3 regions of the Peribacillus suis genome follow, and region 1 is predicted to be linked to each of the others. Evidence: riboswitches for the same ligand, from Rfam matches in the RefSeq annotation. Region 1 holds a riboswitch; each other region holds the start of a gene.
The links. Region 1 has a riboswitch for S-adenosylmethionine ahead of AC503W_RS11135 (bifunctional homocysteine S-methyltransferase/methylenetetrahydrofolate reductase). Riboswitches for the same ligand answer to the same signal wherever they lie in the genome.
Positions count from the first base shown of each region.

Region 1 (3,282 bases):
GGCATTCCTCGTACTGGTAAGGGGCATTATCCCCATGAAAATCGGTGTTTCCAAATGTTTTGTCGCCTGATAGACTTCTTCTATTTGTTCTACTGAATAAACTGGCTGTGTCAAAAACGAATGAGCACCGCAAGCGATTTTCTTTTCCATTCTCTGAACAGCCTTATCGAGATATTTCACATTTGGATTAAAAGCTGCGGAAATCTTGAAATTAGCCCGTTTCCCTAGACTTTGTCCGGAATAGGAGTAGCCCTCATTGAATTGCTTAACCAGACTTATCAAATCGAATGAAGATAAATCATAGACAGACGTTGCCCCCGGGAAATCACCAATCTTAGAAGGATCACCAGTGATAACTAAAACTTCATCCAGCCCGACTGTATGCAACCCCATTAAATGGGATTGCAATCCAATAAGATTTCGGTCCCTGCACGTAATATGGACCATCGGATTCACCCCTAATTCAGCCTTTAATAAATTGGCTAAGGTCGAATTCGATATCCTTGGTGAAGCAAGTGAATTATCAGCTAAAGTAATGGAATCCACCCCAGCTTTTTTCAAGGCTTCAGCTCCTGCCATAAACGTTTCGATTCCTAACTTTTTCGGTGGATCAAGCTCAACTAGGATCGTTCTATCCGTTTTTGCCTTTTCATGAAGAGCTAATTCTTGTTTTTGGTTATTCACTTCAATAATTTCTATATGTCGAGCTTTCGTAATTTTTTCCTTGACTGGCGCTAAAGTGCCAATCATTTCGTTCACAGCTTGTATATGTAGTGGTGTCGTACCACAGCAACCCCCTATAATGGTTGCTCCTTGTTTTCGTAATTCGAGTGCACTTGAACCGAAATATTCTGGTTCCGCTTTATAGACCAGTCTCCCATCCACATAATCTGGAAGACTTGCATTAGGATAGATGGCAATCGACGTCTGCATAGGCAATTTCACTTCTTCCAGTGCCCTTATCATATGATGGGGGCCCAGACGGCAATTCACCCCAACCACATCTGCACCTAGGTACTCTAGCTTTTGAAAAGCTTCATTCAAATGAAATCCATTTTGAAGATTTCCAAGTTCATGCATCGATACATTTGCAATAATCGGCAGGTCCGTTTCCTTTTTAGCAATTTGAAGTACCGTTTCAAGCTCTTCAAAATCATAGAATGTTTCAAGAAGAATTCCATCGGGATCTTCCAGAAGCAAACTGTATAATTGTTCTCGAAAACCCCGTTTTATTTCTTCTATACTTAAATCCGATTTACGTATACTACGCTGGGCCCCAATTGTACCAAAAACATAAGCCTTCCCTTTCGCTACTTGTTTAGCAATGCTGACTCCTTGGCGATTGATCCGACTGACTTCTTCCTCCAGCCCATACCGTTTCAATTTATTGAAATTGGCACCATATGTATTGGTTTGCAGAATATCTGCACCCGCTTCTAAATAGGCCCTATGTATAGACTCAATTTTATCAGGATTGGTGCAATTTATTTCCTCATAACATTGATCGATTCCATAGGAGTACAACAACGTACCCATCGCGCCGTCTCCAACTAGCATTCTTTCTTTCAATTCACTACGAAAATCCAATTAGTACACCCTCTCTTAAAAACACTATGGTTTTTGTCAGTTTCTATGAGTGTGAGAGTAAAGAAAAAAAACCTTCTCAAAGAAGAAGGCTTTTTTCGAAACATTCTCCTCATCTATCAAGCTCTGCTTGCTGGATTTAGCACCTTTGCCTAGGCTGGTTGCTGAGGTTTCATCGGGCCAGTCCCTTCACCTCTCTCGATAAGATTTATTAAGTTTAATTTTCTAAACATTTCAAAATTTATTTATATTTAATTTACATGAATCATCTGATAATTTCAAGAGTATATTTATCATTTTTTCATTTTCTTCAGACTTTTTAACGATACATCCTTTTAGAAAGCAAGGCTCCCCATTCTTCCGACAAGGATTCAATGGAAAGCAAGGACATTGCCCCCTCCTCCCCATCACGCTTATGAAGGATGACATCCGTTGCATAAAGTACCGTAACCTTATCTTGAAGCCGATCCAATAACACGATATCATCTTGTTGGCCAATTACCCCTTCTTGTATAACCCTAGCAAAATAGCCAGTTAGATTAGTGTCCATCACCAATTTCAAAAACTCTGGCTCTTTGTTAAAGTGGGAGATGGTCGAGCAAGGAATACGCCCCTGTGTAATCTGAATAACGGTCCCGCCAATGCTATAGATATCGCCTATAAACGTTTGACGTTCAGTCATTCCAGCAATCGTCAAATTCTCCCCAAATGCAGGGATGGAAAGCTGCTTATTGAATGTTCGATTCCATAAATCATAATGCTCAAAGGGATAAAAACATAGAGCACGGTCAGGCCCTCCATGGAACTTTCTGTTACCCACTCCATCCCTATCAATCCCTGATTTTGTTACGGTGATATAGTCGATGGCCTTCTTATCCATTGCCGTTTTGATCTTTACCCCCGAAAGCTCCTCCTCTTTTGGCATCCCAATTTGAAGAGACATGATTTTACGATTTTCCATTGGACATCTTCCATTTCTTTTAAATTTCCAGATTGCAATAAAGAAACATTCTTTATATTCAATCTATTCAATTATTTGATTATACCAAAAAAAAAGCAATAACCTCTTTACTAGGTATAAAATTCGATGTGAAAAGAGAATGATATAAAAATAATCCCTTTGTTTTAGTAATTTAGTTGCTATTTCCAAATTAATTATGATAGAATACGAACACAATATATAGTCGAAAAAGACAATCCGTCGCCTATATGTTGATTCACGATTAATTTCCTCATTGTCGCTCTTTAGGGGGCGAATTTTTTTGTCTCCTTTTAAAAAGGGTGGAAAACTGTATCCTTACTAATTATTTATACCTAACAAGTAACTACCAAATTGAACAGGAGATCTTCTTTTAATGAAAATTTATAGGTGCGATCATTACTTTCCTCACAGTGCACCACTTTTTTGATAATTTTGGTGATTTTCTTATGCCTTCATTTTCCCCTTAGCTTCTATTTTTTCGCCCCTTGTATTCCAGGTATCGTAACAGCCATGCCGATATCGTTAGCCAAGCAGCTCCGGCAACAAAACCTGCCACAACATCGCTCGGGTAATGCACCCCTAGATAAATGCGGCTCCATCCAATGACCAATGAAGCCAAAAAAGCCAAAAACCATATAATGCCGTTCATATATTTACTTTTGACGATTCGTAAACATACAACTGCAATGCTTCCGTAAACGATAACCGAAGCCATA
Region 1 is NZ_CM182019.1:2,300,067-2,303,348, forward strand. Features, by position in the region: gene AC503W_RS11135 (bifunctional homocysteine S-methyltransferase/methylenetetrahydrofolate reductase) at 1-1,587, opposite strand, end outside; SAM riboswitch class I at 1,694-1,792, opposite strand; gene AC503W_RS11140 (MOSC domain-containing protein) at 1,904-2,545, opposite strand; gene AC503W_RS11145 (phosphatase PAP2 family protein) at 3,030-3,282, opposite strand, start outside.

Region 2 (3,282 bases), 180 kb from region 1:
GGTGATTCTCATCATCCGTTTGATAAACTAAAGTTGCCTCCACTTGCTTATCAGGTGTAAATATATCGGAAACGGCAAGGACTCCATAAGTTTGGCCCTCATGAGTTAACTTTACTTCTTCTCCGATTGTAAGAGCGTTTGCCACATCAGCGGAAAGTGGTAATGTAATAGGAATACTCCAGACATGCCCGCTGCTAAGCCTCATATCCTTTACTACTGTTTGATAGTCTTCTTTTGAAAAGAATCCCTCAATGGGGCTGTATGCTCCAGTCCCTATAAGTTCCAAGTCGCTTAATGAGATTTCATCAATTTCAACGGATTGTTCTATTTTAGTTAAATCATAGTCTGGTTCAAAGCGATTGATTAATGTTCCTCCGTGCGGCAAGCTAATGGTCATGCTGATTTCCCCCTGAATTTTTTATAATTATGATAAATGTAATCCGCATTCTGTTTTTTGGGCACCTTGCCATCGTCCTGAACGAAGATCATCAGCATTAATGGCAGGTGCTGTACATATTTTACAGCCAATACTTGGATATCCATTATCATGAAGCACATTATATGGTAAGCCATTTTTATGCGCATAACGCCATACATCTTTCCATGTCCAATGAATGAGCGGACAAATTTTGATAGATTTGAATTTGTTGTCCTTGTTTATATATTCAGTCAATGCACGGGTTTCCGATTGCTCCCTGCGCAGTCCCGAGAGCCAAGCCGTCGCTGTTGATAATACTTCAGTGAGCGGCGTAATTTTGCGGATGTTACAGCATTGATTTGAGTCATGAAGCCATAATTCATCACCAAATTCAGCGGCTTGTTCTTCCAATGTCATTTCCGGTTTCTTCATTACAATGGAAAGCCGTGGGTAACGATTTTTCACTTGTTCGATTAATTGGTAAGTCTCAGCGAAATGAACATCCGTATCCAAGAATACGATTTTGGCGGAAGGATTAACCTTTGCCAGCAAATCTGTCAGTACAATTCCTTCAATCCCAAAACTACAGGCATAAATGAGTTTATCTCCGTACTCTGAATTTGCCCATTCCAATACTTCTAACGCGCCTTTTGTATCGCTATCTTCCGGGAACGAAGGTAATGTCGCTGTATCAATATTTTCATAGTCCACTAGCTCTGCCAACTCTATACCCCCTTTTAAGAATCACCCTATGGTACAGCAGATATCTTTGAAAGCCTTTGAAACACCATTTCTTATAATGAAAAAGGCGGCTTTAACCAATAGTTTCCTATTTATATCAGCTAAATCCACCTCTAGTTTTCTAGTCAGCAGTCCATTTATTTAATTCTCAATTTTTCGTTTCTTTCCATTTGTATAACCTTACCGTCCTGAACGATAAGGGTTATGGATCCATATTTCATAGTTTTTAGCATTTCTTGCAGCCTTTCAAATATTTCCCCCAGCTGATTTTCCTTTTCCAAGGCTATTCCTCCTTTAAGAAAACTCGTCGACTAGCTTGTCGTAAGATGATCAGCTTGTAAATGAATTCCCCCAAATTAATAAAATCAATCAGAAAAATCCTTCCATGCCAAGATGGAAAGATTGATAAGGTAATCTTATTTACCTTATCTTCCAAAATGATGACATTTTGTTGGATGTAGCACCTTGCATTCATGATGCAGGTTGCTGGACTTCAAAGGGCCAAATCCCTCCGTCGCTCTTGATAAGTTTTATTATTTTAAATATTAACACATATCAAATCATTGTCAATGGAGTTTTCATATAAATTAACTTGGTTTAATATTTTGGTTTAACTTCAATTATTATACACAAATAGTTCAAGTTTGTTACAGTGATTTGTTAAGCCAGTAAAAAAGGTTCATTCATCCTGAACAAGCTTGAATAAACCTTTAAAGTAGCCTATAACTTAACTCGTTGATGGGAAGGGTCAAGATAAAAAGAAGAAATCATCAATTTCTTCTTTTTTGTATGGCTTCTACAAATTCCTTTACTTGACTCTTTGTACGATCAAGTAATTCCACTTCCTTAATCGGATGTTTTGGATTCTGCTTATCGATTTCTTTATCCACAAAGTATAACCCCTGCATCGGTTCCCCTTTTAATATTGATATAAGAGGTTTCAGCGCATAATCTATAGCCAATAAATGCCTGTTGCTTCCCCCAACCATTATGGGCAAAACTGGCTTATCCTTAAACGCGCCCTCGGGTAATAAATCAATTAGAGCTTTCAACACTCCTGTATAAGATGCCTTATAGACAGGTGAACCAATAATGATACCATTAGCTTGCTTAATCTTTTCTGAAAGTCTTAGAATATCCTCGCTATCATAACGACCTTGGAATAAGTCGTTTGCAGAAAACTCGGTAATAGAATGATAGTTCGTTGTAAATCCTTCTTTTTCCACCAACGTTTGGATATATTTTAATGAAATATCTGTTCTTGATGGTATAGCAGGGCTGCCTGATAAAATTATAATTTCGCTCATATCTATTCCTCCTGTATGTAAAATCTGCAAAGGATCTGGGTCCTTTCCAGTTAAGCAACTTCAATTAATTATCTTAATTATCAGAAAAATAAAAGTCAAGTAACTTAATTGGAATTTATATTTTTGAAACACTAATAAGAATCGTATTATGCCATTGACTAAAAATCCTGCCCCGTTAGGGCAGGATTTTTAGAGCTTTTCAACTCTATTGATTGAGTCTTTCACCATTTTTAAAAAAAGTTGTATAAATCGTTGATCACCGGTCAGTTCTGGATGAAACGAACTGACAAGAACCTGTTCTTGTCTAGCCGCCACTACTTTCCCGTCATAATTTGCTAATATCTCCACATCTTCACCTACGCCAACGGCAAAAGGTGCTCTGATAAAGACACCCATGAAAGGTTCTTCCATTCCTTTAACTATAAGGGGTGCTTGAAAACTTTCCCTCTGACGACCAAAACCATTTCTATTCACTGTAATATTGATAAAACCAAGATGGGGATGTTCCAAACTAACCATTTCCTTTGCCACTAATACCATCCCTGCGCAAGTACCGAAAATCGGTTTTTTTTGTTCGAAAAATGCCGTAATCGGCTCCATGAAACCATAATGGTCCATTAGTTTTCTCATAGTGGTGCTTTCTCCACCCGGAATGATTAGGCCATCGATATCCTTTAACTGTTCTGGGTTCTTAACTAATATCGCATGCTCACCGGCTTCCTTGATTTGGTTCATATGTTCATCTACAGCACCCTGCAAACCTAAAACACCTATGGTTACCATGTTTACCATCCACGCTCCTGCATTCTCTCAGCT
Region 2 is NZ_CM182019.1:2,122,806-2,126,087, forward strand. Features, by position in the region: gene sat (sulfate adenylyltransferase) at 1-397, opposite strand, end outside; gene AC503W_RS10320 (phosphoadenylyl-sulfate reductase) at 425-1,129, opposite strand; gene AC503W_RS10325 (YezD family protein) at 1,297-1,413, opposite strand; SAM riboswitch class I at 1,582-1,689, opposite strand; gene ssuE (NADPH-dependent FMN reductase) at 1,930-2,466, opposite strand; gene pdxT (pyridoxal 5'-phosphate synthase glutaminase subunit PdxT) at 2,656-3,249, opposite strand; gene pdxS (pyridoxal 5'-phosphate synthase lyase subunit PdxS) at 3,252-3,282, opposite strand, start outside.
Region 2: another riboswitch for S-adenosylmethionine. It lies ahead of AC503W_RS10325 (YezD family protein); the one in region 1 lies ahead of AC503W_RS11135 (bifunctional homocysteine S-methyltransferase/methylenetetrahydrofolate reductase).

Region 3 (3,282 bases), 1.8 Mb from region 1:
AGAATAAGCTTCCTTCCATTCAGCACAACTTCCCCCGTTATAATGGCCGTATGACCGAAAAGCGTTTTACAAAGCTCCGTTTTCCCTGCCCCGACAAGGCCCGCTAAACCGACTATCTCACCGGCCCTCACATGAAGACTGACATCTTTGACTTTATCGGCATCCGACAGTCGGTTCACTTCAAACATCACCGCACCAATCTCGGCATTCACGACGGGAAACTGTTCTTCCATTGACTTTCCAAGCATCTGCTCAATCACTTCGTTTTGTGTGATATCCGTAATTCTACTGCGCCTCACACTCTTCCCATTTCTCATGATTGTAATGTCCTCACACACTTCAAATATCTCGGGTAGACGATGAGAAATGAAAATAATGCCTACACCACGTTGCTTCAGCTCATTCACAATCCGGAATAGTTCCGTTGTTTCCGTATGGCTTAACGGAGCAGTCGGCTCATCGAGAATCAAGAATTTACATGCGGTTGAAACGGCCCTAGCTATCAAGACCATCTGCTTTTCGGCCAACGTAAGGTCCCTTACCAGTTTTTTCGAAGACACATGGATGTTCATATCTTCCAAGATTTCCGTCGCTTTTCTATGTAATTCCTTCCACTTGATGATTTGTTTTCTCCCCATGTTCTGTACGGATTCATTCAGCATCACGTTCTCCGCAACCGTTAAATAAGGAATGAGGGCCGTATCCACTTCCTGATACACAATTTGAATGCCAGCTTCCTGTGCCGACTTTGGCGACCGGATATCCTGTACCTGGCCATTTAGAAAAATGTCGCCGGTATAATGGACATGAGCTCCTGATAAGACTTTCATTAGCGTCGATTTCCCTGCTCCATTTGCGCCGACCAATGCATGTGCTGTTCCCGACTGTACTGAAAAATCAACTTCACTAAGCGCTTTTACACCTGGAAACTCAATCGATATTTGTTTCATTTCTAGTTGAATGCCCATGTCCAATCCCTCCCATTAAACAGACACTCTCTTCAACTTGAAAGAGAGTGTCTACTGATTCTGATCGTTACTTCTTATAATGTTCTTTCAATACTTTCATCCAGTCTTCTTCAAATTCCGTTGATACTCCCCAGCCTTGAACAATGCCGGATAGATTGGTCATATTGACAGCGTCCTTCGATGATTGAAGCTGTTTTTGAGATATCAATGATGCTTCTAAATCATAGGTTTGCGGCGTTTCTTCCCCCGCTAGTTTTTTCGCTAGCAGTCTCATATTCACTGCACCAATCAACTTCGGATCAACCGCTGCGGTATACGACCATGAGCTTCCTTTTGTTTGAATCTCCTGAAGGTCGGCATTGGACACGTCAATACCATAGATTTTCACTTCATCGCGCCCCGCTTCTTTTATCGCACGAGCTGCTCCGATAGCGAATGCATCCCAGGTTGCGAAAATTGCGTCTATTTTACCTTTTGGATACTTGTTCAACATCGCCGATACCGCGTTTTGCGTCTGGACAGAAGTATCTGAAGATGCCACTCCGAATCTTTCAATTTCATGAATGCCAGGATTTTCTTTCAGCTTTTCTTGATACACGGCATTTCTTCTCACCATAGGAGGGAAACCATCTACCCAAAGGTATGCAATGTTCGCTTCGCCTTTTTGCTCTTCAATCAATTTGTCAAAAGCAAGAGTTGCCAATGCTTCGTCATCTTGTGAGGTTACTGTTACCCCATCAATTTTCGTTAAATCGCCGATGGAATCGAATGTGACTACGCTTTTCCCTGCATCAACCAACTTTTGTACGTCATTCACTGTCGCTGCATCATCACCATGGGAAATGATATAGCCATCATAGTCTTCCTCCAGAGCCTGAGCGATGGCGTCATGGAATTTAGCCGTATCGCCATTGGCCGTAAAAGTATCTACTTGGAAGCCAAGTGCTTCTCCTTCTTCTTGCGCCCCTGCTAAGTATTGGGCCGTGTGATCATCTCCGCCAATTTTACGAATGACTTTAATTTTAGCTCCCTCGCCTTTCGCAAATCGTTCTGGAACATTTTCAAAAGATACCTTTTCCTCTTTTTTCGCTTCCCCTGTACTTTGTCCCGAAGAACACCCCGTCAAAAGCAACGCCGAAGCGATGACGGAAACGAAAGCTCCTTTTAAAATTGATTTTCCCATTTTAATTCCCCCTATTTTTTACATTATTCTTATCTGTTAGCTCGGCATAAACACAAAATAAAAACCTCTCTAAAATAGAGAGGTTTAATCAGCTGGTTTGCAGACTTATCCCTCTCTTATCTGTCAAAACATTTCTGTTTTGCAGGATTTAGCACCAATTCCTAATTGGAACGGTTGCTGGGCATCGTAGGGCCAGTCCCTCCGCCACTCTTGATAAGAGAATATAATGTGTTACGTTTCGTTATGGTAAGTACCACTTTATAGGGATATAGTCATTAAGTCAATAGTTTTTAGAATATTTTAAATGTTTTATTTTCCTTGCAGTTTCGCCAGGCGTCTTTTCTCGATTTTTTCAAGGCGTTCGAATTGGCGCAGTTTCACTTCGAACAGGGTAATCGGATCACGGTAGACTTCAGGATTTTGTCTCATATGTTCCAATGTAGCCTGCTGTTCTTTGATTTCGGCTTTCGTCTGTTCGATATTTTTTTCAAGGATGGCAAATGGACTGCGGTAGAACAGGGATATGTCACGTTCCAAGGATTTTTCGAACAATCCAAACTGAGTAAGGAATCTGTCACTGATCATATCGGCAACATCCTGGAAGTCTTCATTTTCCAAGAACTTCTTATATCGATTGTACATATTCGCTTTATTTTGCGGAATCGCACCAAATAGCTTCCCGGCTCCCTTAAGAATCAACTGAGATGGGGTCCTTCTTAGTAATATGTTTACATTTTCTATCCGGATGCTGCTTGTCATCCGGTCCGCATCACGGCGCCAGTCATCCAAGACCCGGAAGTCCCCGGCCAGTACAATACGTTCTTCTTTGTATAGCTCATTGAAGCCTGCGCTCATCTCATCCATGAACTGTTGGCTTTGCGTGAATTCTAACTCAGATGTAGCAATCCAGTCTTGAAGCGAGCGGAAATACTGCGGCATGATTTTATCGGATATAAATGCCTGGATCCGATCGTTCATTTCCTGATTCAACTGTATATGCACTTGGCTAAAGTCACTATTCTCAGATAATGTTTTAGAGCAATCACGCAGTAATTCAGGAATTCGTGTGGAAAGCTGTTTTTTCACTTCTTCTTTTAATAAGCGATAAGATCTTGTAATGTTTTCGGTTTT
Region 3 is NZ_CM182019.1:476,671-479,952, reverse strand. Features, by position in the region: gene AC503W_RS02345 (sugar ABC transporter ATP-binding protein) at 1-968, opposite strand, end outside; gene AC503W_RS02340 (sugar ABC transporter substrate-binding protein) at 1,036-2,151, opposite strand; SAM riboswitch class I at 2,265-2,371, opposite strand; gene AC503W_RS02335 (GTP-binding protein) at 2,461-3,282, opposite strand, start outside.
Region 3: another riboswitch for S-adenosylmethionine. It lies ahead of AC503W_RS02340 (sugar ABC transporter substrate-binding protein); the one in region 1 lies ahead of AC503W_RS11135 (bifunctional homocysteine S-methyltransferase/methylenetetrahydrofolate reductase).